DNA from 3 places in the Lactiplantibacillus sp. C232 genome. Region 1 is predicted to be linked to each of the others. Evidence: predicted binding sites of a transcription regulator. Region 1 holds the regulator's gene; each other region holds the start of a gene.
The links. Region 1 encodes LexA, which represses DNA repair genes until DNA is damaged. Its sites were predicted from a motif close to CNAACANNTGTTNG; they were not measured.
Positions count from the first base shown of each region.

Region 2: MZO41_RS11695 (Y-family DNA polymerase) is a predicted target of LexA. The motif match lies at 5,964-5,977, and genes of this name have one in related genera.
Region 3: ruvA (Holliday junction branch migration protein RuvA) is a predicted target of LexA. The motif match lies at 6,005-6,018, and genes of this name have one in related genera.

Region 1 covers NZ_JAMSKZ010000007.1:163,273-171,633, forward strand. The annotation lists gene MZO41_RS08760 (GIY-YIG nuclease family protein) at 1-148, opposite strand, end outside; gene MZO41_RS08765 (tRNA1(Val) (adenine(37)-N6)-methyltransferase) at 132-890, opposite strand; gene MZO41_RS08770 (lysophospholipid acyltransferase family protein) at 1,002-1,637, shown strand; gene MZO41_RS08775 (YneF family protein) at 1,694-1,930, opposite strand; gene MZO41_RS08780 (DUF896 domain-containing protein) at 2,028-2,267, opposite strand; gene lexA (transcriptional repressor LexA) at 2,419-3,051, shown strand; gene MZO41_RS08790 (DNA alkylation repair protein) at 3,141-3,371, opposite strand; gene MZO41_RS08795 (hypothetical protein) at 3,675-4,304, shown strand; gene MZO41_RS08800 (hydroxymethylglutaryl-CoA synthase) at 4,354-5,523, opposite strand; gene MZO41_RS08805 (hypothetical protein) at 5,559-5,951, opposite strand; gene MZO41_RS08810 (hypothetical protein) at 6,115-6,507, shown strand; gene MZO41_RS08815 (glycosyltransferase family 2 protein) at 6,953-7,894, shown strand.
Region 2 covers NZ_JAMSKZ010000012.1:26,482-34,842, forward strand. The annotation lists gene MZO41_RS11665 (ASCH domain-containing protein) at 1-142, shown strand, start outside; gene MZO41_RS11670 (metal ABC transporter solute-binding protein) at 128-1,021, opposite strand; gene MZO41_RS11675 (hypothetical protein) at 1,136-1,660, shown strand; gene MZO41_RS11680 (DNA-3-methyladenine glycosylase I) at 1,788-2,432, shown strand; gene MZO41_RS11685 (GGDEF domain-containing protein) at 2,631-3,767, shown strand; gene MZO41_RS11690 (hypothetical protein) at 3,838-4,263, opposite strand; gene MZO41_RS11695 (Y-family DNA polymerase) at 4,263-5,783, opposite strand; gene MZO41_RS11700 (LysR family transcriptional regulator) at 6,124-7,035, opposite strand; gene MZO41_RS11705 (hypothetical protein) at 7,188-7,592, shown strand; gene MZO41_RS11710 (SDR family oxidoreductase) at 7,609-8,352, shown strand.
Region 3 covers NZ_JAMSKZ010000014.1:30,966-39,326, forward strand. The annotation lists gene mutL (DNA mismatch repair endonuclease MutL) at 1-517, shown strand, start outside; gene MZO41_RS12570 (hypothetical protein) at 1,565-1,963, shown strand; gene MZO41_RS12575 (YfhO family protein) at 2,117-5,185, shown strand; gene MZO41_RS12580 (hypothetical protein) at 5,319-5,837, opposite strand; gene ruvA (Holliday junction branch migration protein RuvA) at 6,038-6,649, shown strand; gene ruvB (Holliday junction branch migration DNA helicase RuvB) at 6,667-7,677, shown strand; gene queA (tRNA preQ1(34) S-adenosylmethionine ribosyltransferase-isomerase QueA) at 7,695-8,361, shown strand, end outside.

The sequences.
Region 1 (8,361 bases):
CCCCTTTGCCCGCATTGTGCGTTGCTAATCGTCGCTGCAAGTTATCCGTAAAACCACCATACAACGTTTGATCAGCACATAATAGTACATAAAAATAATATTTTTTGATTGCCGTCGTGGACGCAGCCGGCTTACTTGTGCTTGCCATAGAGTAACGTGTGCACCTCTTCCCCGTATTCACCATCATCACGATAAACGACAAGCGGCGGCATGATTCGAACACCGTTGCGTTTCCCGTCCTTGATCATTTCGATTAGAACCATGTTCGCTTCCCGTTGTGCTTTCGGGTGGACGAACCGCATCCGTTTGGGTGCCAACCGATTGGCCGCCATCGCACTGAATAAATCATCCAAACGTTCAGGACGGTGCACAAAATAGGCTTTACCATTCATTTTCAACAAATCACTAGTTACCGCTAGAATCTGATCTAAATTAGCGGACAATTCATGGCGGGCAATCGCCAAATGAGGATTTGGATTTTTGACACTCTGCGGTTGATCTTTAAAATACGGCGGGTTACACAAGACGGTATCCACCGAATCCTTCGGTAATTGGTGCGTAATTGCCAATAAGTCTTCGTTCAGAACTGTCATTTGCTGGGTTAAATCGTTCAAAATAACACTGCGTTGGGCCATCTCAGCCAACCGGGGCTGGATTTCGACCGCCGTAATATGACCTTGAGTTTTGGCACTGGCGAATAGACCTACTGCGCCAGTGCCAGCACAGAGATCCACAATCTGGCTCTTAGCACCCTTCGCAACCTGGGCAAAGTCACCCAATAAAACCGCGTCCAGTGAGAACGCAAAGACTTGGGAACTTTGAATGATTTGAATATCTTGACTATATAATTGATCAATACGCTCATCGGCGTGTAACGTGACGTCTGCCATATTCGGCCACCTCTCCATTCAATTCGTCGCACAGCTATCATACAATTAACTTGCAGAATTTGCCAAATTTCGTCATACTGTGAGCAGTTATTAAACGAAAGGAAGATCGTGATGTTTTATTCATTTATGCGCGGACTAGTCCGGCTAATCATCACCATTATTAACGGTCGGCCCCGCTATCAAGGACGGGAAAACCTACCAGAGGGGGCCTATATCTTAGTTGGGCCACACCGCACGTGGTTTGACCCGTTGTACTATGCACTGGCTGGCAGTCCAATGAAATTTAGCTTTATGGCCAAGGAAGAACTATTTAAGAATCCCGTTCTGCGGTTCATTCTCGTTCATGCGAACGCCTTTCCTGTCAATCGGCAACATCCAGGACCTTCAGCAATCAAGACCCCCGTCAAATTTTTGCGCAGCGGTAAGCTTTCACTAATCATGTTTCCATCAGGAACGCGCCACTCACAAGAACTTAAGGGCGGTGCAACCGTCATCGCTAAGATGGCCGGTGTTCCACTAGTCCCAACCGTTTACCAAGGCCCATTGACCTTCAAACAACTCTTTAGCCGTCAGCGGGTTACCGTCCGTTTCGGTCAACCGATTGATATTGATCGTAAACTGAAATTGGATGAAGCTGGTCAAAAACAAATTGAGACTAAAATGTTGCACGCTTTTGACGACTTGGATCGTCAAATCGACCCAACGTTCAAATACGTTGATCCTGCTACAACCCGTCAGAAACATTAAGTTCGATAATAAAAAAGTGTCGGTGATCGCAATTTAAAGCGAGCCGACACTTTTTACTACTTGTTATCGTTTTTAGATGCAGCTTTCATCGAATTCAACATCTGATGTAACTTCTTTTCGGATGGGCGTTGACCCATTTGCATCATCATACTACGAAGCATCTCTTCACTAATTGGTGGATTTTGCTTCAAGTAATTTTGCATATAGTGCCGGGCACCGAAGAAACCACCAGTTAACCCAACCAATACGCCGATAACGACGATTAAAATCCAAATTCCTGTAGACACAGTCATTCCCCTCCCTTATTACAGTCTTCATTAAACTAGTCTACACAAATTAATAATAAAAGAAAAGGAAAATTTGTCAGTTGACAAATTTTCCTGAAATCGGTTAATCATCTCGAAGACCGCGATCGCGTTGCACTTGACGGACCTTTTCTGGCGTAACCTCTTTACCATCTTTATCATAAACCTGAAGCATTTCAACTTGTTGCCGAAAACCGGCGCGAAATTCCTTCAAGTATTTTTGCCGCAACTCTTGACGTTCGGCTTCTTCTAGCTCGGTGAGCCCCTCGGCTTTCGCCTTATGAGCTAACTCATTGATCCGAGCAAGCAATTCTTTTGAAATCAAATCAGCAGCCCCTTTCACTCTTGAAATATACACGAAATTAGACCCTAAATCAATTAATAGTGTTTGTCAACCGAACATTTGTTTGAAAGCTATGAAACGCTATGCTACAATTGGTTTAACCAATAATGAAAATAAAAAATGAGGTGCCAAGATGAGTAAAACATCGGAAAGCAAACAAATGGCCGTTCTTCGCTTTATTTATGAACGTGTCAATGAAAAAGGATACCCGCCAACCGTTCGTGAGATTGGTGAAGCCGTTGACTTATCTTCGACTTCGACCGTTCACGGCCACATTTCACGACTAGAAAAAAAAGGTTACATCCAAAAAGACCCAACTAAGCCACGTGCCATTGAGGTAACGCCAGCCGGTTTCGAAGCACTGGGCGTCGAAACTACGCCACATCAAATTCCGGTACTTGGAACGGTAACCGCCGGCCAACCAATTCTTGCCGTACAGGAAGCGACGGATTATTTTCCAATTCCTAAGGAACTTGAATCATTCGGTGGCGACCTTTTCATGCTCACCATCCGTGGCGAAAGTATGATCAATATCGGTATCATGAATGGTGATCAAGTCATTGTTCGGCGTCAAAGTTCCGCTGACAATGGTGATATCATCATTGCCATGACCGATGAAAATGAAGCGACTTGCAAGCGATTCTTCAAAGAGGCCGATCACTACCGACTACAACCTGAGAACGACACGATGGCGCCAATTATCTTGAACAACGTCTCTGTATTAGGCAAAGTTGTCGGTTTATATCGCGACATGCTGTTTCAGTAAACTATCACCCACAAGATGACAATTCAATTTGTCATCTTTTTTATTCGCCAGTTTTTAGAGCAGGTTGATGGCATGCCTACAGATTCCACTCACAAATATTTACACCCTTCCCGCCGTGCCAGGGACGAGAGCACGTTATTTGCGACAAAAGCACGCCCCCATTCCGGATTCACCTTGCCATAATCCCGTAGTGCCCAACCGATTGCCTTCTGAATAAAAAAGTCATCATCACCCCGATTCGTTAGTATCGCCGTTTGTAAATTGGCAATCCGTCCTCTTTCAAGCCTAATCGAAGCGCGATACCTACTCGTCGCACCTATTTATCGGTAGCTCGTAAATATACCACCCGCTTGTTGTAAACAACCGTGCGCTGAGAGATACGCTGCAAGAACCTTGCGCCAGGCATCAACACTATCCCACTGTGGCGTTACTGTGATTTGGTGGTAGCACCATTGCTATTGAATCAGCGGCGCCTGATTCTCCCGATGTATCGACAGAAAAAGTGCTGGCGTCAAATTGGTTATTAGTCGGATCTCTTTTCAAAATATTTCAAATCTGTGACGAACAGCCAATAGTTCAATGGTATAATGATTATACTATTTTAAACATTGGGAGTTGGTTACATGTTGTTCCTAGCCATTATGGGCTTGATTGTTTTTCTATTAGCATTATTTTCCGTGATTTACGCACGTCAAACCGGTGGTGGTTGGAAATTTCTAACACTAATTACGGTCCTCAGCGCCCTGGTCACCATCTACGCGGTCGTTAAATTGCCTTACTGGCCATACAACCAGTCACAGCAATCGGCGCGCAAAGCATCATCTAGCACGAGTACTAGCGCTAGTACCAGCAAGTCCAAATCAACGAGCTTGAGTTCCTCACAAGTCGTTTTTAACGAAGCCAGCACCAAACGCGCGGCCGCAACGACTAAGTTGAATGAAGAAAATATCCTTAAACAATTACAATCTAACTATCAATCGATTGGTACCGTTGCATTCACCAAGTCAACGAAAACATATACGATTACGCCAACCAATAAAAAGTACGTTAAATCTTTGAAGACGATTAAATCATATCCATCTCAAAACCAAAAAGCAATCACCACGATTACTTCGAATTTTAAATCGTTGTCAAAATCGCTCCAAAAGAATCTTGCCGCTGGTTACACGATTCAGTTGCTACAACCAGATACCACTGACAAGACGCTGTTGAGTGTCCAAGATGGTCAAATTATGACCAATAACTTCAAATAGGAAAAGTCACTTGTCTAGCAAATTTGCTAGTAACAAGTGACTTTTTTGTTTAAACTTGTTGATCCAAATATTGACGTTGTTCGTTCTTTTGACCGGTCAATACGAATCGATGGGGATCATCAGCATAGCTGACCGACTGATCATCGGCCCGCCATTGCAATTGATGACTGAATAAGGCTTCATACTCCGCCACACTAACTCGGCGACGACGAGCCAACCGTTGTGGTAGGCCATGATCTAAACCGGTCTGATAATCCGGCTGAATAACCCCGGTATAAAATTCACCCTCGGCACCCGAGCCATAACTGAATAATCCGAGTCGATTCCCTGGTTGTAACTGAGGATCAGTCAGTAACTGCGATAACAAGCTCAAATAGAGTGAACCAGTATACAAGTTACCAACTTGTCGATTTAGCTGACGCGCATGTTCGAAGTGCGCCAACCACTGGGCTTGTTTCTCGGCATCAACTAATGGTAACACGCTTCGAAGCGCTTTAAGTCCCATCTTTGTATATGGCAAATGAAAAACCAAGGCCGTCAGTGCGTCTGGACTAGTTTGAGTCGTTTGCAGGTAATTCTTAAACACATCTTGAAAATAATCAATATAGATATTAGACGAGTATTTGCCGTCAACTAGGGCTTCTGTATGATACAACGGTCGCCAAAAGTCCATCACATCTTCGCTCAGTAGACTTGACTCAGTACCCAGTACTAATACTTTAGGATCCGCACTAATTAACATAGCAACCGCCCCACCACCTTGAGTTGGCTCGCCCGGTGTGTTCAATCCGTAGCGTGCCACGTCACTACCAATGACCAGCGCCTTTTTATCTGGATGAACACGCACGTGATCTTGGGCCAGTTGGACACCAGCCGTCGCCGCATAGCAGGCTTCTTTCATTTCAATTGTTCGAACCCGCTGACTCAAACCGAGCAACTTAGCGACGTAAATCGCACTCGCTTTGGAATTGTCGATCCCCGACTCGGTACCGACGACTAATAAATCAATAGCCGCAATGTCAGTCGCTGTCAGCATCGGTGCGGCAGCATTAGCAGCTAACGTCACTACATCCTGACTCGGCGGAATCACCGCCATTTTAGACTGACCAATACCAATCAAATACTTATCAGGTTCTGCCTGGCGAGCTGTCGCCAGTTCCGCCATGTCTACGTATAAATGTGAAGTTGCAAAATGCAACTTGTCGATTCCAACTTTCACGTCTTTTCCTCCAATTTGTTAATGACAATAAGGGATTAATATGCACGTCCGCGTGGCCCTAAGTAATGAAAATCAGGGTCAGTTCCGACCCGATAGCAGCTGAAAGCCCGACTAATTTCATTATGAAAAGTCACAACAATTGCCGGTGTCGCCCAAGTAGACGCCGCCCAAAAAACGGTGTCATCAAACGCCCGGTTGTCATTCGGGTAGCGGTGATAGCCTTGTACATTGTCCCAAATGGTGCCGTGCGTATTCAACCAATCTTCAGCAAGTCCGGCGTCCACCTGCATCATCACGTCTTGATTATCAGCAATCAAACTACTTAGTTTTTGCCAATCGAGTTGCCAATCATGAATATGGGGATTCGGTCCGCGTGTGCCAAGCGGTGTATGCCCCAATGCGATCGGTGTCAATTCTACAAAATCCATCTTGACCACCCCGTTCGTTAACCATCCTAAGATTTCTTAACTATTATAGCATTTCACGACAAAAATACTGCCCGCAATTGCTTGACCTGGGACGGGTTCCATAATTTATGCTGTTATTAAATAAGGCGATTAAGACAAGCACCAAGTAAGGAGCGCGGTAAACATGTGGTTCTCACATCATCAAAAACGAAATAGTCTTCAGGCACCCGTCGCCGGTACTTATACGGTGATTCCCACTGCCACATCACCCCAACAAATCGGGCTATTAGCCATACAACCGACCAGTCCGGTGATTAATGCCCCGATTGATGGTGATATCATTAGCCTGTCACCCTCGCGTCTCGTTATCAATTCGCTGAGCAATCAACATATTGAACTGCGTATCGACCGGCCGAACTTCCACAACAAGTGTACCTGGCAAGTACGCGTGGGCGATTCCGTTTCACCATTAACAATTGTAGGGACACTTTATGGATCCTTAAAAGACGTCACCATTGCTGTCTATCGAATTGATACCATTCAGGCCACTAATTGGGTTTCGCTCGCAAATAATTAGCTGTTTACGGCTATAGATTCATATCCGCTAATTGGGCATTTCGGTTGTCAAAATATAAATTTGACGGTTGTGAATATTTCTAAGTCCACCTTGACACCCATCGCCCAATCTCAAAAAGATAAATCACAATAATCACTTTTCCAACAGCTTCAACGGGCCATGCTACTGTGCCCAGTTGGAGTTGTTTTTTTGCAAACTACTCAACACTGCCAGGTGTGAAGTTTGAAATAACATGGCGCATCGCTGTCGACATAATTGATTGGTGGTGTAATTGACAAGCTATCGTGACATCATTACAATTTTTGTGGTTTGATATTTGATTGCTTTATACCTTAATTCAAGCTATGATATTCATACTGGTTTAAAATTCCTTTCTTTATTAATCAGTAGGAGCCCTAATTAATAGATCAATCTAAAAATTATAAAAAGGTCGGATACAATTATTATGAAAACCATGAGTCTTGTTGTTCCATGCTATAACGAGGAACCAACGATTGAAATATTTTATAACACCGTTGAAAAAGTCTTGGCAGATAATCCAGAGTCGTTCAAGGATATCACTACTGAATATGTTTTCGTTAATGATGGCTCATCTGACGACACTTTGAACGTACTACGAACTTTAAACGCCGCCCATCCTGACACTGTCCACTATGTCTCCTTTTCGCGAAATTTTGGTAAGGAGGCTGGTTTATTAGCCGGTTTGGAGCACACCATTGGCGATTACGTCGCCGTCATGGACGTTGATCTACAAGATCCACCGACTTTATTGCCTAAAATGCTGGCAATGCTTCAAACCGGTGACTATGACTGTATCGGTACAATGCGGGAAAATCGCGTTGGTGAACCAATGATCCGGTCATTCTTATCACGCTCGTTTTACTCAGTTGTCAACAAAATTTCAAAAGTACAAATTATTCCAAACGCCCGCGATTACCGGTTAATGACACGTCAGATGGTTGATGCTATTTTGGAATTGCCTGAATATAACCGATTTTCAAAAGGCATCTTCAACTGGGTCGGTTTCCGAACAACTTATTTGAAGTTCGAAAATCAGCCCCGTTCCGCTGGCGAGACACACTGGTCAATTTGGCAATTATTCAATTATTCAATGGATGCCATCGTCGACTTCTCAGATGTACCCCTGAAGATTGCGACCTTCACCGGCGGCTTGCTCTCACTAATCTCCATTATCAGTATATTTGTCGTTATTATTCGTAAAATATTATTTGATAACAGTGTCAGTGGTTGGGCCTCAACCATCACGATTATGCTCTTAATCGGTGGCATTCAGCTGTTCTGTCTGGGGATTATCGGCAATTACATTGGTAAGATTTATATCGAATCAAAACACCGGCCCCACTACATCGTGCAGGAAAAGAAGTAAACTTTTCAACCTAAACTGAGACGCATACGACCATATCGGGAAACTGGTATGGTCGTGTGCGTTTCGGCATCTGGATGAAGTTAAAGGTTATGAATGAAATTATTATTTAAAAGCTCTTTTGGGGACATCAGTCCTTGTCAAGTTGATGAATGAAATAATATGATTTTTAATTACTTTTCAAACGGCTTCATCGCGGTATTCAAATGCGGTAGAGCCGTTTCTTTGTACTATTCGTATGATTTCATTAAAGTATCAAAAGTCTTAAACGTGTAAGTTAACCCACGATCAGTATGAGCCATCAGTTGGACATCACCAGCGTTCTTAAAAGCCTGGGTAAAGGCGCCAACCACCGCCTCGCTGGTTGGCTGGACTTAAGCCGTAAATCGGGCTTTGTGCTTGTTATTAGCCCATAAACGACTTCGGTGGAATCGGATAATCCTACTTGGTTAGACTGAGTTACTTGATTT
Region 2 (8,361 bases), on a different contig from region 1:
ATACACCGCCGTTCAAGTCGGCAGTGCCCCGGGAACGCCGGTAACACAGATGGTTCAAGAAATGCTAACGTTGTATTCCCCCGTCCAAGTTGCGCAATCGGGCGTCGTCGCCTTGCAGGTCCGTCCCTTAATCGGACAATAACTGGTTGAGCTGGCGATACTGTGCCAACATCCACTGTTGATAAGTCAACTTAGCTGGCATGGTTTCAGTCACATTCAACACTGGCACCTGATTCTTCTTGGCTAATGACACCATGTTAGTCACTAATTTATCACTAACTTGGCTGTTATTCACAAAGAAGGCGACTTGCCGACTCTTTAATGCCTGCTGCATCTTGTGGATAACTTGCGGTGCTGGGTCAGTGCCCTTCTCAATCGCATTTTCAAAGTCTTGATTAGCAACCTTAAACCCTAAACTGGTCAATGCGTAATCAAAGACGGGCTCACTGACTAACACTTGCCGATTCTTTAACTTGTTAGCCTTCGCTCGTAACTTGGCCTGTTCCTGTTGAATCGGTTTAAGCGTGGCGATGTACTTGCGGGCGTTGGCCTTAAAATACGTGCGATACTGGGGTTGCTTTTTAGCTAACTGATTAGCGAGATAGTTCGCGGTGGCGGGCATCGTTGCACTGTCATACCAGAGATGCTCGTTAGCCCCTTCCTTGCGATGCATCACGTCCTCGCCGACCCGAATCAATTTGGCTCGTTGCGTCGAGTGCACGACCTTGTTCATCCAGCCATCATAGCCGATGCCATTAGCGATGACGAGATCAGCCTGACCAACCGTCTTAGCCACGGTTGGTGTTGGCTCAAAATCATGGGGATCAACGGACGGTTTGTTGATAATTGACGTCACGCTGACGTGCTTGCCACCGACAGCTTTTGCCACACTACCATAAAAATTCGTCGTCGCAACAATGTTGACCTTATGCGATTCAGCAGTCGTTGACTTAGACTGACAGCCCGTTAACAAGCCCCCACCAATAACAAGTCCACCTAGTAATAGCCACAAACGTTTCACAATTGCCACTCCCTTTTTAAATAGTAATCATTACGTTTTAAAGAATAGCAATAAATGCCATTCTTGTAAATAGTAATATTTACGTTTTACAATTTTATTCGTTAGGAGTTTCTTATGAAAAAAATTCTGATTCCGATTATCACTGTTCTTATTATCGGTACCATTGTTGGTCTCAGCACCCTACACCGCACCCCGCGAGCCACCACAACTACGGTTCACAAATCACGCGTTATCCAACAACCACAACCGATTACCGAAACGACCATTGCTAAACAGCCTGCTTTAAAATACAGCTGCATTATTTATTACGCAATCAAGCACTTAAAGATTCAGCGTTGGCAAGAAGTTAGTGATTTCAGCTTGGGTTGGCAGGTCGAAATTTACACTGACCAGGGGCAAACTAAGTATCTGGTTTGGTCTGATAAACACATTAAGGCAGATGCCAAGCAACTCCAGCCGAACTGGTTCACACTCAAAAATGACCATGTCACTTATGACAGCTTTGGTGTTCATACTTTTAAAAAAGATCTGACTGCCACAGTCAGTATGAGGACCATTCTAGCTCAGATCAAGCGTGACCACGCGACGAAAACCGTTCGCCACATGCCAACTAACCTTGTAATCAAAGATCATCGTTGAACACGCTTTAAGTTAACTTTTCCATTCTCAGGAGGATTGGAAAAGTTTTTTTTATCCACGTGTTTTCCGACCCATTTACCGTATTTAGTTAGTGTCTACTAATTGATTTGGAAATGAGGCTTGTTTAATGATTACCAACTGGTTTGATGATGATCCACTATTCAATCGTTACTATCCGTACGATGCCGGCTACCGGTATTACTTTGAACACGAATGGGGTATCCCGGTTCAGCGCGATGAACAATTATTTGAGTTTCTGAGTCTTGGCGGTTTTGCCGCTGGTCTCAACTGGGCCGTCGTGTTCAATAAACGCTCAGCATTCAGCGCAGCATTTGACGCCTGGCAAATTGAGGTGGTGGCAGCGTATCGCCCAGAACAAATCACCGGTCTCCTCAGCAATTCGGCCATCATACGAAACCGTCGTAAAATCGAAGCCGTGATTCACAACGCTCGCCTGATTCAACAAATTCGGACCACACAGTCTTTTAAAGACTATCTCTGGCAACAATTGGGCCATCAACAATTAATTATCCAGCCCCAGTATTATGATGAACTCCCACGCACAACAATTACTGGCGATCGCATCGCACAGCACTTACAACAAGTTGGTTTTAAATTTGTCGGTCCGATAACGATTAATGCTTGGTTGGTAAACACCGGTTTTATTACGGCACGTCCCGACCAACTGGGCATTATTACGACGACTCCCCGGCCTTCGTCAACGATGCTGCCCCCACGCTCACCGCACCAACTCGGGCATTTTAAGCCTTAACCCAGGCTTGTTGCGCTGCTTTAATTGCCGTTCGGCGTATCTAGCGCGAGGCCCGCTGATTTTCCCTGATAATAACGGCTAAAAAGCCAATTAAAGTCCATAATCACAGTCGCTATTTAGCAGTTAAAGGGATATACTTATACCGGCGTCATTTAATTCGAACCAACGCAGTTTTTGCGATTTGAAAGGTGTTTGCGTATGACTTGGTCACATTGGGAGATAACTCCATTTATTACAAGTGTTTTTTTCATCCTAGGCGTGCTGACCCTTTTTTGGGTATCACAAAATTGGATTATCAACTTCTTCAATACTCATCATTGGCGGGTTGACCAATCGCTTATTACCGACTGGTACGGCTTAATCTACATGATGTTATTTGTCTTTGGGATGCAAACTGCCGTTGTGGGCCAGAACGACGCCTGGATTTTCATGAATTTCCAGCTCATCGGGCTAACCTTTTGTGGCTACTTTCTCAATGTACGTGTCCGCTATTACTACTTGTACCCGCTTGTCTTTATCTTTATGGGCTTCAATCACTCCTTGTATTACTGGGAGTCGTGGGGGCACGCCGTCACACTGATCCTCTTCTTTACGGCGCTCGGCCGATTGCGTAAACACGTCCCACTCCAAACGAAACAGGGACAAGTCGCACTTTATTTAGTCACTTGTGCTGGTTTTGGGGCCGTTCTCTGGTGGTTCATGAAGCTTAAGTTCAACTTATCATGGGCAACTTATTGGCAAGAATGGACCTACCTACTCGTCTTTGCTTCCTTGCTCTATATCTACGCCAGCATGTTGTCAGCCAATGCACACCTCAAACAGAATCTGGTCGCATTCGCTAATCACGACGCTCTGACCAAAATCGAAAATTTTGCAGCTTACAAAACAGCCATTAATTATCAGGTTACAAGCAGTCGGAAAAACGGCTCACAATTGACCATGCTGATGTTTGACATCGACCACTTCAAACAAGTCAACGACACTTATGGTCACTTGGCTGGCGACAAAATTCTTCAGCACGTCGCCCAAGTAGCTACGATTGTCTTTCATGCTAATAATCCGCAAATCTCACTATATCGAACCGGTGGCGAGGAATTTAACGTTATCTTCCCCAACTATGATTTAACCGAAGCACTTGCGGTCGCTGAACAACTATTTGCGGCCATCAATCATATCGCTGTACCAGTTAATGATCATCAAATCCAACTGTCGATCTCGATTGGCCTATCAGAATTAGCAGCTGATGACCAATCACCAACGGCCTTTTATCAGCGCGTCGACGCCAATCTATATCATTCTAAAAAGCACGGACGAATGCAAATCACCGCGAAATAAAATAATCATTAATCTTAAAAGGACGGTTCTAACGACTAATTTTAGTCATTGAAACCGTCCTTAATTAAGATTAATTCGCTATAGAAACGCTACGGATATTGGCCATCGCAATACTTGCTGGTGCCGTTAGATAAATCCGGGCTTGATGCCAATCGAGCTTCACCAACTGGCTGGTTGCCGTCTGATAATAGCCAACGGTATCGTTAAAATAATCGACGTTGAGCAATGGTAGTTTTGGTAACGCTGCAATCTGTTTCAACTGGGTCGCCACAGCTCTTTTATCCTGAGCATTTGGATAGTGTTTATGGGCATAGATTGCAGCGTGTTTTTCAATCAAGTCATGATAACCAGTCAACGCCGCGAACGGCGCAAATTGGGCAGCACGGTCTGCTTGGGGCATTGGTAAATGCCTTGAAGTAGGTCGCGAGCACTCTAAAATATCCGCATAGCGACTCGTATCATTAAATAACGCAGTAGTACTGGCTTCCTTTGTCATTAGGCACGATGTCCCCCAATCTGCTCATTACGTTCAATCGTAGTTGAACTCGGTTTTAGATCTGCCAAGCGAATGACGACATTCTTATTCCCGGAACGACGTTGTAATTTCAAAATGGCGCGTTGCAATTGCCCATCGCGTTCACGTTTGCGTTGTGCGTCTCGTTCTTGCGCTTGGGCCACTTCTGGATTTTCAAATAAGTTAGTTTGTTGATACCGAGGTTGGCGCCTAACCTGCTGTTCGTCGACCAAATGGTTCGCCATAACGGTCACACGTCGAACCATCAATTGACGATTAACGACTTGTTGATAAAGCTGTTGATACGCAGCCCCTAGCTCGTGTTGTGAAGCACTCGCCTGCGCTAATGTCACCGTGGTATGGGCGGGCTTTGGTACTTGTCGCCCATAGTAGTCTTCGGTGACCGCACCCTGATAATGCGTGCCAACTGACGAAGCATTAGCATCGTAATCAATACGAATTCCCAACTGATCTGTCACCACGTGGCGAGCAACCAGTTCGAGTGTCAAATTATTCACCATGCCGCGTAACACGGCCTGCCCTTCAGTATAAGTATACGGTCGCATCAACACTTGACTGGCATATATACCATGTTCGCTAGCATGGTAATTTTTGATGTCAGCAATTGTTGCCGACTCATCGCCCCACGCATGATCAATTAACAGTTCCGCGTTTTTACCAAACTCACGATATAATTGTTCTTCATTATGAGAATCCGACAAGGTTCCTAGTGAACAGCGCGCAATGTCACCCATCGTATTGAGCCCCAGGGCTGCCAACCGCTTAGCATAGCCATGACCGACTCGCCAAAAATCAGTCAACGGCTCGTGCGCCCATAAGTATTGCCGATATTGCTGCTCATCCATCTGTGCAATCCGAACACCGTCAGCGTCAGCGGGAATCTTCTTGGCAACAATATCCATCGCCACCTTAGCTAAGTAAAGATTAGCACCAATCCCAGCCGTCGCCGTAATCCCAGTCTCGGCCTGAATCTCGTGAATCATCGTCTTTGCCAGTGCGTGCGGTGAAACCTGAAAAGTACTTAAGTAGTCTGTGACGTCCATGAAGACTTCATCAATCGAGTACACGTGAATGTGTTCTGGCTTAATGAAGCGCAAATAGATATCATAAATCGCAGCACTCTTCTGCATGTAATAACTCATTCGTGGGGGAACGACCCGATAATCGATACCCAAATTAGCATGCTTGAGGAGCTGATCACGATAAATTGAGCGATGCCGCCGAACCGCCTGATAGGAAGTCTGACGACCACGGGCGCGATTTAAAGTTGCGACCCGTTGTTCAACTTGAAATAACCGGGGTCGCCCTGGAACACCAAATTGCTTTAGTGCTGGCGAAACCGCCAAACAAATCGTCTTATCAGTGCGACTCGTATCAGCGACAACCAAATTGGCATTCAATGGGTCGAGTTGATGAGCAACGCATTCGACTGAGGCATAGAATGATTTTAAATCAATTGCCATGTATGTTCGCTGTTCCATCAATATAATGACTCCCTTCCAATTAATCGGCACAATCGCAGTCGTTGTTCACCTTAACATTTTGCTGGTAATCCAAAGTAAATCTCATGCTGCTGATCGAATTTTAACGATAGCCGCATGTCGCTCGCCCCCATGACACTCACTTTTGGATGAAACCTGACTCAATAATTTGTCGTTAAAAGAACATATGTTCTTTTAACTAATTATAAATTAAAATCAGGTTGAATGCCAGCATCCGTTAACAAATAATTGCAAGTTTCAAATTAGACTTAAGCCCCGAAAAGGCACCCGTTCACCAGCACGTACCGTGACCACGAACAGTTGCCTTTTTAATGTCATTTTATGAGTGGCTCTGCGTTTCAGTCGGGACCAACTTCGTAAATTCATGTAGAAAATCTGCCGTCTTCTTACCCGGGAACTTGGTGCTTAATAGGCCATACGGTACTGTCACGGACGTTTTCAGCGGTACTGTAACTAAATTCGGATGAATTCTTTTCCACGGCGTAAGCGAAATCATTGCGATATTCTCCTCAACGGTCTCATTAAACGTATTGATGTCATAACGCCCGCTAGTATCAATTGGCTGAATACTAGGTTCTGCCGCCAACATTTCACTCCGAACCAGATCATTTTTCTCACTAATTCCCGTTGACACCATCAGAACTTTACGATGCGCAAGGTCACTGTACGTGATTTCATCCAACTGGGCTAATGGATTATCACTACGGACAGCAATTCCAAAGTGATACGCTCCCAACTTTATCGCACTAAAGGACTGCTTCAAAGTTGTGCTATCGAACGTCCCAACGATTAAATCACTACTCCGACCAAGCATCGCATACTCACGATTTCTCGAATTCAAGTCTTCCTGCAATTGAACTAATCTAATCTGAAATTTAGGCATTTTTGGTGCCAGTTCTTTCCATAATGACATGAAGGCATCAGCAGGATGTAGTAAGGAAGTTCCCAACAAAATCAGTTGCTTATCGTCTGAACGGACCCGTCGCGTCTCTTCAATGGCCGTGTTTAGTAAATCGAGCAACTGTTGCACATACGGTTGGAACTTCTTACCCTGTGGTGTGAGTTGGACCCCGGTCGCAGTTCGGACGAATAGTTTTAGGTTAAGCTCCGCTTCCAGCCGGTTGATCTGTTTCATCACCGCAGTACCCGATATAAAACTCTGTTCCCCCGCCTTCGTAAAACTACCATACTCACTAACTCGTAAAAACGTCTGTAATTGATTAAAATCCACAACGGTCACCTCCTAGCCTTCTAGTATAAACTAAAAGTTAATACTAAGCTAACTAACGGATTCTTCTCAGGAGGCACGTTGCTGGCTATACTAGTCATTGTAGTTGAGGCACAGCACATCAGAAACGAGATGATTAATTGAACAAAAAGTTTATGCAAACTATTTTTCAAATTATTGTTACCGTCGCTGCACTTGTCGTCATCGTCTATGCAGTTCAGCAACACTCACCAACCCCCGACAAGTCTAACCAAGCCACCAAGCAACAGACAAGTGTTACCCATTCGGACAACTCGCATCTGACCGAAGCGGATGTCGTTGGTGTTTGGATCAATCACCACAACAAAGATATTCACCAACAAATCACTTTCACTGCGGATCACAAGTGGAAGGAGAACCAACATCACGTCACTAATATTTATTCCGGTACTTGGAAAATTATTGGGCACAATCAAATTTCACTATCACCCTATGGTGAAAAAATCCAGCTTTCCGGTCATGATTTTTCCACAATGGACGTCTTAAATTACCATCACATTTTAAATAAACAAAAAAATTAATCAGGAGGAAACAAATATGTCAGTAAAAAACAAAGTTATCGTTATTACAGGAGCCTCATCGGGTATTGGCGAAGCAAGTGCCAAATTGTTAGCCAGCCATGGTGCCAAAGTTGTTTTAGGTGCACGGCGTGAACAACGCCTACAGAAATTAGCCAATAAAATCCAGCAACAAGGTGGGCAAGCCACTTACCGCGTAACGGACGTGACTAAGCCTGAAGACTTAACAGCGTTAGTTGCTTTAGCAAAGCGAGAATTTGGCGGTATTGATGTCATTTTCAATAATGCCGGTATCATGCCGACTTCACCAATCAGTGCACTAAAAACTGATGAATGGAATGCCATGATCGATGTGAACTTAAAAGGTGTTTTGAACGGTGTCGCCGCAGTAATGCCTGATTTCACCAATCAAAAGTATGGTCAAATCATTACGACATCTTCAGTAGCTGGGCTTAAGAGTTTCGCTGGTTCCGGCATCTATGGTGCAACTAAATTTGCAGTACGCAATTTAATGGAAGTAATCCGCATGGAAAGTGCTCAAGAACACACCAATATTCGGACCACCAGCCTCTATCCGGCAGCTATCAACACTGAATTATTGCACACCATTACCGATACCAATGCTAAGCAAGGTATGAATAAATTATATGCATCCGTCGGTATCACCCCAGATGCAGTGGCCCGTGTCGTTGACTTCGCAGTTGCACAACCAGATGACGTCAACGTCAATGAATTTACCATTTACCCGACAAAGCAAGGCTAATCGATGACG
Region 3 (8,361 bases), on a different contig from region 1:
GCATGCGGCCCAGGAGCGAATCAACTATGAATATTATCGCCAAGCGATAGGTGAGGTTAGTGCGGATCAACAAAATTTATTGGTTCCGATTATTTTAGATTACCCGACGAGCGATGTTTTAAAGATCAAGGAAAAATTGCCGTTACTAGCAGAATTAGGGATTCATCTGGAATCATTCGGCGGCAACAGCTTCATTGTTCATGCCCATCCGACCTGGTTCAAAGCTGGGCAAGAAGAAGATACGATTCGTGAAATGATTGATTGGCTCTTACAGGATGATAAGTTGACGGTCGCCCAATTTCGGGAAAAGTCAGCTATCATGATGTCCTGTAAACGGGCAATCAAGGCCAATCACCATTTGGATGATCAGCAGGCCCGCGCGTTATTAGCCAAGTTACCGACCTGCGAGAATCCGTTCAATTGCCCACATGGCCGTCCGGTGACGGTACACTTCACGAATTCAGACATGGAACGGATGTTCAAACGAATTCAGGATAGTCATGAAGCACGTGATTAAAGTGATTATTGGCGGCGTACTCGTTACTTTAGTATGATTCGTAATCGATCCGCATTGTGCAAGTAAATATTTCATGAATTATGATTAAAACGTGCCAAGTTTAGATTGTTGTTCGTCAGCCGGTGTGCGTCCTATGCCGACCTCCGGGGCTGGGTGACAATTGCTGGAACGCAGCCGACGTCGATTTGAGCTAACGCATAACCCGCGTCATCTCAAATACGAGTCTTATTCTAAGCCGGAAGCAGACCACTTCCAGCTAAGAATAATTTGGCTACTGAGCATTGTCCACCCAGCCCCTCCGGTCGGGAAACTGCTCGAATGGCTGATGAACGACCACCTAATTTGGTACAATTAGTCGCTGACTATTTTGATGCTGGAAGTTTAAACAAAGCGCTAGGTGCATTAAGCACTCTGTAAAGAGATTAAATCCTACTATACCGATTCAGGATTAGTGAGCCATCTCAATATTATTTTTAGTCTGACAGTTGATTGACAAAATTACCGTTTATGAAAAGCAACGACCAATTCATCAAAAGTTGGGTACCTCACCGTCTGCCATTCGAATACTGTCCCGACTGGAAGGCGTTTCGGCCAATGCTCAGTGGTGAAATTTCACTTAGCAAGCGTCTTGTGCTTGGTTAGTGAAAGGCCAGTATTTGAGACGTGATTTTTCGGCTCAAATCTGTGCCCACCACGTTCCGGCAATTGGCAGAAATGCCTGGAAGTCGGTGTAAGGCGCACACACCAAGCAAGTCTACGCTAGTCCGAACTTTTTCCAGCGGTCTTAAGCTGGTTGCTTTTGAACTTAAGAAATGGCACGTTTTAATCATGACTGATACTGAATAATCACGAACCGAATGTGTTATCGAATAAAAATAGCAATGTTGAGTAGTCCCTGGGTTAAAAAACCTAGGGACACTTTTATTGTCGCCAGTATTGCGGTCTAAAAAACAACTTTAAGATTGGGGAAGTGGCGTTTGTGACACTAATTTGAGTTGTAAAATTTCAGATTGAATTGGTTTAAATAGTTAGCTATCATTGATTAAAATGAGTGGTGAGCGCGTATCGGGTGCTTGGACCACTCAACATGATTGGGAGTTGATTGTTTTGGATATGACCAAACTTTATTATCGCCAGGTTTATTCGGCATATTGTTTTTTGGCAGATTTACCAGAGGCCACGCCCGCGTTCGTGGCCGGGCGCAAGACGCTGTGGGAATTAAATGCGCATCCAAGTGCGCGGGACGCCAAATTGATTACGCTGAATTTATATGAGCAAGTTGCTGCTTTTGAGCTCGATCCTAACCGTCATGATCAAGCGGCAATCGCTACGATCAACTTACAACGTGATAATGCTGTGAGTGGCTTACAACCTTTAGTACAGTTGTTTGGGAGTTATCCGGCGACTACTAAGATTGAAACTTTAGATAACTGGGATTGGCGTTAGTTGTTGATGGGACAGTTGTGAATCACGAATTTATTAAGATTCAAACTGAACATCACGAGACGAAATTGTTCATGGTAAAATAGAAACATTGTTTGAGATGGCAAAATATGGGGATTGCGTTGTCGACGTAATTACAAGATAGGGGCACCTGATTTGAAGACAGTACGGAAGATACCACTAGTCGTCTGGTATACGGCGATGTTTGTGGTTATTGCGACGATTACTTACAGTGGGCTTTTCTTAGCCGGCCGGACATTGATTTGGGAAGTGGATGGCATCGCCCAACACTTCCCGATTTTATTGGAATTTCAGCGGATCTTACAGCACCACCCACAACAATTATTCAGTTGGTCATGGAATCTCGGCTTGGGGGCCGATCAACTGACGACTTTTTCCTACTACGTGGTCGGTGATCCGTTTAATTATTTAGTGGCGTTTGTTTCGCGCGCTCATTTGGAATGGGCCTACCAAGCGTTGATCTTGCTGCGATTGTACTTCGTTGGACTTGCTTTTCTAGGTTTCAGTCGGCAGTTCAAGTTCAAACGTGTCAGTCAATTGATTGGAGCTTTGACGTATACGTTTACCGCGTATACGTTCTATGTTGGGATGCACCACCCGTTTTTCTTGTTACCAATGATTTGGTTTCCGCTACTGTGTTGGGCGATTGAACGGGTCTTACGAGGCCGACATTGGTTACCACTCAGTCTGATTACCGCCGTTGTAATTTTGAGTAACTTCTATTTTGCTTACTTACTCGCATTGGGCGGCTTAGTCTATGCTTTGGTGCGTTTCTGGTCACGTCGTCGTGATCATTTAACGATGCGGTCGTTTGGACAGTTATTTTGGCGGTTACTAGTGGCGGTTGGTCTTGGTGTCACGATGGCAGGCATCTTACTAGTGCCCACGCTGCTCGCGATGTTGACGGCAACGCGTGCGAGTTTTAACTTTGCGAATGGCTTGACAAGTTATCCCATCAATTATTACGTTAATTTACCCAATCGACTGTTGACCAATGGTGGCAGTGTCCAATACTGGGTGACCCTCGGGCTGAGTAGCATTAGCTTTATTGCAATTATTTATACACTACGTCATTTCAGACGCTATTGGGTGCTTAATTGGGTACTGGTCGTGATGATGTTGGGTATTTTGTTGCCTCAATTTGCGGCCGTATTCAACGTTTTTTCAACACCTTCTAATCGATGGTTGTTGATGGCAACCCTCGTGTTTGCTTATGCGACGATGGCATTTATGGACCAAGTCACTGCTCTGACAGCGGCTGATTTAAAATGGTTGGCTGGTATTAGTGGCGGTCTGCTTGTCATTATTTGGCTGATCAATGGATTCTATCTCAATATCCGCAAACATGATATTGCGACATATCTCATCTTGTTAGCGTTAATTGGGGTCCTGCTGGCCAAACAATCCTTAAAATTGACCAATCGGCAATTTTATGTGTTATTACTGGGAATTGTCACGCTGAACCTGGCGAATAACGGACTGGGCTGGTTGAGTATCAATACTAATTCTAATAGTACTGAGCAGTTGCGGCAGGGCGCGGCAATGAAATGGGTCAAAAATTATTTTGATGGCGCGCAAAAAAGTTTAACCACGACTAGCCAATTTTATCGAACGGCTTTGGCACCCAACTACTATACGATGCGTTCGGCTGAGAGTGATGTGCCGATGGTGTTAGGAACTCACACGGTTGGATCGTATTTTTCAGTTCAAAATGGTTACGTGGGGGCATTTAGTCAGGCCTTAGGCAACTCAGAGTATGCGATGAACTCGCCACTCGGTTCGTTGGACGGTCGGACGACGATGTATAACTTATTAGGTGTTAAATATTTATTTGCACGTGAGGACCAGTTGAAGAAACAAGCCTTACCAGCCGGATATGAGGTTGTTAAGATGAAAACTGGCGAACCGAAGATTTTTGCGGACAAGTTTATTTATGGCATGAGTAATCATACCGGCACGATCTTGTTAAAATCCAAGAATGCGTTGCCGTTAGTTTATACACAGCAGCATCAAATTAGTCAACGCCAATTTAATCGCTTGAACGCAGTTGACCGCGAGCAAGCCTTGTTACAAGGTGCGGTCACTACGCAGCAGGTTAGTGGTGTTAAGACTGTCAAGCCAACCGTTACCGGAAAAAACGTCGCTTATACGGTTCAAGCGGATACGACGAATGTTTTGGATACGTTGGACAAGGTGATTATTTACCGCAATCAACATGCAACGGGAGCGTCGAACAACGCGTTGACTAAGTTACCGGCAGATACGATCACATTAACGCCGGAACAACGAGAAAGTTTGACGCCGGCAACTGGCCTGACGACACCGTCAAACCGCGTGTTGAACTTGATTGCAGCTAATCAAAAGTTAGTCCAGAAAAATCAGGAAAACAATGCCGACGAGTTAACGAGCATGGTCAGTGATGTGCAGGGGCACCAGATACCGTACCAATTGACCATTCAACACCCTAAGAAGTATCGAAATACGGAACTCTATCTTGTGCTAGATGGCATCAGTTATCGGCGTTCCTCAATCAAGCACGCCTTGACAACGAGTCAAAATACCAACGTGTTCACGGCCCGTCCGTATACCAAAGTCGATTATCTAGATGATGTTCGCGATGGTCTGAAGGGCAATTTGAGCGCTAGTGGGTATTCTTTAACTGCTCAGACAACGGATAACTTGACGAGCTTTAGTCAGTTGGGTACCACGAATATGTCAGATTATGAGCCCCGGACATCAGCAGTAATCAACTTAGGGTATAGCAAGTACGCGCGTAAGATGATTACGTTGAACTTTACGAGCATTCGTAGTTTGCATTTTAAGTCCGCTAAACTGATCGCTGTACCGCTTGGGAAGACTTATCGTCAACGGACGCGGCAACTACAGACGAGTGGGCTGAAGCATCAACAAGTGACGAACAACCAGATTACGGGAACCACGCTGACTAAGACAGCAACCGTGTTAACAACGTCAATTCCGTATTCGACTGGTTGGCAGCTACGAGTTGACGGTCAAACCGTTAGGACTCAAGTTGTCAACAAAGGGTTTGTGGGGGCCAAGTTGACAGCCGGCCGGCACCAGATTCGATTGACGTATCACACACCTGGACTAAAAATCGGCATATGGTCGAGTATTATTGGTGGTGTGATTAGCATACTGATTGCCTGCTGGTGGTGGCTTCACAAACGTGTCAGACAATCTTAATTGAGTAAATCGGTATTAAAATAGGCTTCTTAGGAATTAACTTTGATTCCTAAGAAGCCTATTTAACGTTAGATGGAACACAAACGAATGTATGCCATAGCGAAATTCACAATTAACAGCCACGACTGGTTAATTATGAGGTTGTCGCTAACGCAATTAACTGTTCGGGAATGACTGGTGCGGTGGCTAATTTTTGCCATTCACTGGTTGAGACTAACATGACGAGTGGCGTGCTGACCGTTGTCAACCACGTTTTCTGCGGAGTAACGGGTGCCATGGCCGTTGTGATGTCGGTATTGACCTCAGACTCAGTAATCTGCCAAAGTCGATGTGTGACGTGCGCGGTATCCGTCACCTCGACGACCGGGGCAAAATGACCGACCCAGTCGTCAATCAACATCTCGATAACGGGTTGCTGTGGGTAAAGGACTGTGTTGATCATGCCGGGAACCATGGTCGTCACGGTTTGATCCACCGGCCAGCTGCCAATTAAGCGCCACTGGTGAACACCGTTGAGTGTGAGTTCGTACCAGTAATAGCTGGCTTCGGTTGTCGTCATTGTATCCTGGCTGTCCCAATTGGTCGCAGCTGTTTGAATTTTAGTTTGACCAGTTGTGGTCGGTAACACCGCTTTAAACGGTTTGAGTTGCATAGCGAGACCTCCCTAGGACTTTGAGCATAGCATGACGTTAACGTGGCGGCAAGCATTTCTTGCCACGAAATCCGTCAATCGAGGTGAAATTGATTTAACATTAAAATTTGGTTTTTATCGGTGCACCAGTGTTAAGCCACTGTGAAAATGTGGTACAATTTAGCAAGCAAACATACGTTTTATTTAAAGGAGTTTTTTCGGTGTACGAATATTTTCTCGGTCAAGTGACCGATGTAACCCCCGGTTATGTGGTGATTGAGGTCAGCGGCATTGGTTATAAAGTGCTAACGGCTAATCCATACCGTTACCAGGTGGGCCCAACAGCAGTTAAGATGTATATCCATCAAGCCGTCAGCGAAAATGGCATGAGCCTATTTGGCTTTTTTGATGCTGACGAGAAGGCGTTGTTCGAAAAGTTGCTCGGGGTTTCGGGAATTGGTCCGAAGTCGGCCCTCGCGATTTTGGCCAACAACGACCATGCAGGTCTGATCCAAGCCATCAATCAAGAGAATGCGACTTATCTGACGAGTTTTCCTGGCGTGGGCAAGAAGACAGCTCAGCAAATCGTGCTGGACTTGAAAGGTAAATTAAACGATCTAAACGTTGATGTTACTGGTCAAACTGCGCTCGATGTGGATGCTCCTGCTGTTGATGGCGCGTTAGCGGACGCGTTGGCGGCTCTGGAAGCTCTTGGCTATTCGAAAGCGGATGTCAAGAAGGTCACTAAGAAGTTGGAGACGTTTAGTCAGACACAAGGGGCCGATACGAACACCTTGTTGAGTGAAGGACTACGACTATTGATGAAGAAGTAGATGGGAGGGGTAACTAAATGGACGATGACAAGTTATTATCCGGTGACAAAGCCGATGACGAAGAGGCGTCATTAGAAAAATCGCTCCGTCCGCAAACGTTAGCCCAGTATATTGGTCAGGCCCGGGTCAAGCACGAATTAGGAGTGTATATTGAAGCGGCCCGCAAGCGTGAGGAATCCTTGGATCACGTTTTGCTGTATGGTCCACCGGGATTAGGGAAGACCACGCTAGCGATGGTAATCGCCAACGAGATGCAGGTCAATATCCGCACGACCAGTGGCCCTGCAATCGAAAAGCCAGGTGATTTGGTTGCGCTCTTGAATGAACTGGAGCCGGGTGATATCTTATTTATTGACGAAATTCACCGGTTACCGAAAATCGTTGAAGAAATGTTGTATTCGGCCATGGAAGATTTTTTTGTCGATATCGTGGTCGGACAGGGGCCAACCGCCCATCCCGTGCACTTTCCACTGCCGCCGTTTACGCTGATTGGCGCGACCACCCGGGCTGGTATGCTGTCAGCTCCGTTACGTGACCGATTTGGAATCGTCGAACATATGGCGTACTATGAAGTTGCTGATTTGGAAGATATCGTTAAGCGGACTGCAGATATTTTTCAAACGAGTATCAAACCATCGGGTGCCCACGAAATTGCGCGTCGCTCACGGGGAACGCCCCGCATTGCTAATCGCTTGTTCAAGCGAATTCGTGATTTTGCAGAAGTGGCGGATCAAGACGCCATTGATGAGGCCATCGTGGCGCGATCACTGACATATTTACGCGTAGATGATGCCGGCTTGGACGAGACTGACAATAAGCTCTTACGAACGATGCTAGAGTATTATGACGGGGGTCCGGTCGGGCTTGCTACGATTGCGGCCAATATTGGTGAAGAAACGGATACAATCGCGGAAGTGGTCGAACCGTACTTACTCCAGATTGGGTTCTTGAAGCGAACACAACGTGGACGCGTTGTTACAATTAAAGGTTATCAGCATTTGGGATTCCCATACCCAGAAAATAAATAAAGATAAGAGGTCACAACATGAGTTTAACACTTGAAGATTTTGATTATGATTTACCACATGAACTGATTGCCCAGACACCAATCAAAAAACGGGATAGTTCACGGTTGTTGGAATTGGATCGCCAAACGGGCGAAATGCAAGATAAGCATTTCTACGATATTATTGATCAACTCAATCCAGGCGATGCGGTCGTTATGAATAATTCCCGCGTTATGCCAGCTCGTTTGTATGGTGTTAAACCTGAAACTGGTGGTCACGCTGAAGTCCTATTATTGCATAATACGGAAGGTGATGAATGGGAGACACTCATGAAACCTGCCAAGCGTGCCAAGGTCGGTACCGTGATTTCATTTGGCGATGGTAAGTTGACGGCGACCGTAACGGCCGAAAAGGAAGATGGCATTCGAATGATCGAGTTTCATTACGATGGGATCTTCATGGAAATTTTGGAGAGCCTGGGTGAAACGCCATTGCCACCATATATTAAAGAAAAACTCGATGATCCAGACCGTTATCAAACTGTTTATGCCAAGGAAAATGGCTCGGCAGCTGCGCCAACAGCTGGTTTACACTGGACGAAGGAACTCTTACAAAAAGTTCAAGACAAGGGTATTAAGTTGGTTTACTTGACGCTGCATGTCGGACTAGGGACGTTCCGGCCAGTTGAAGAAGATAATATCGATG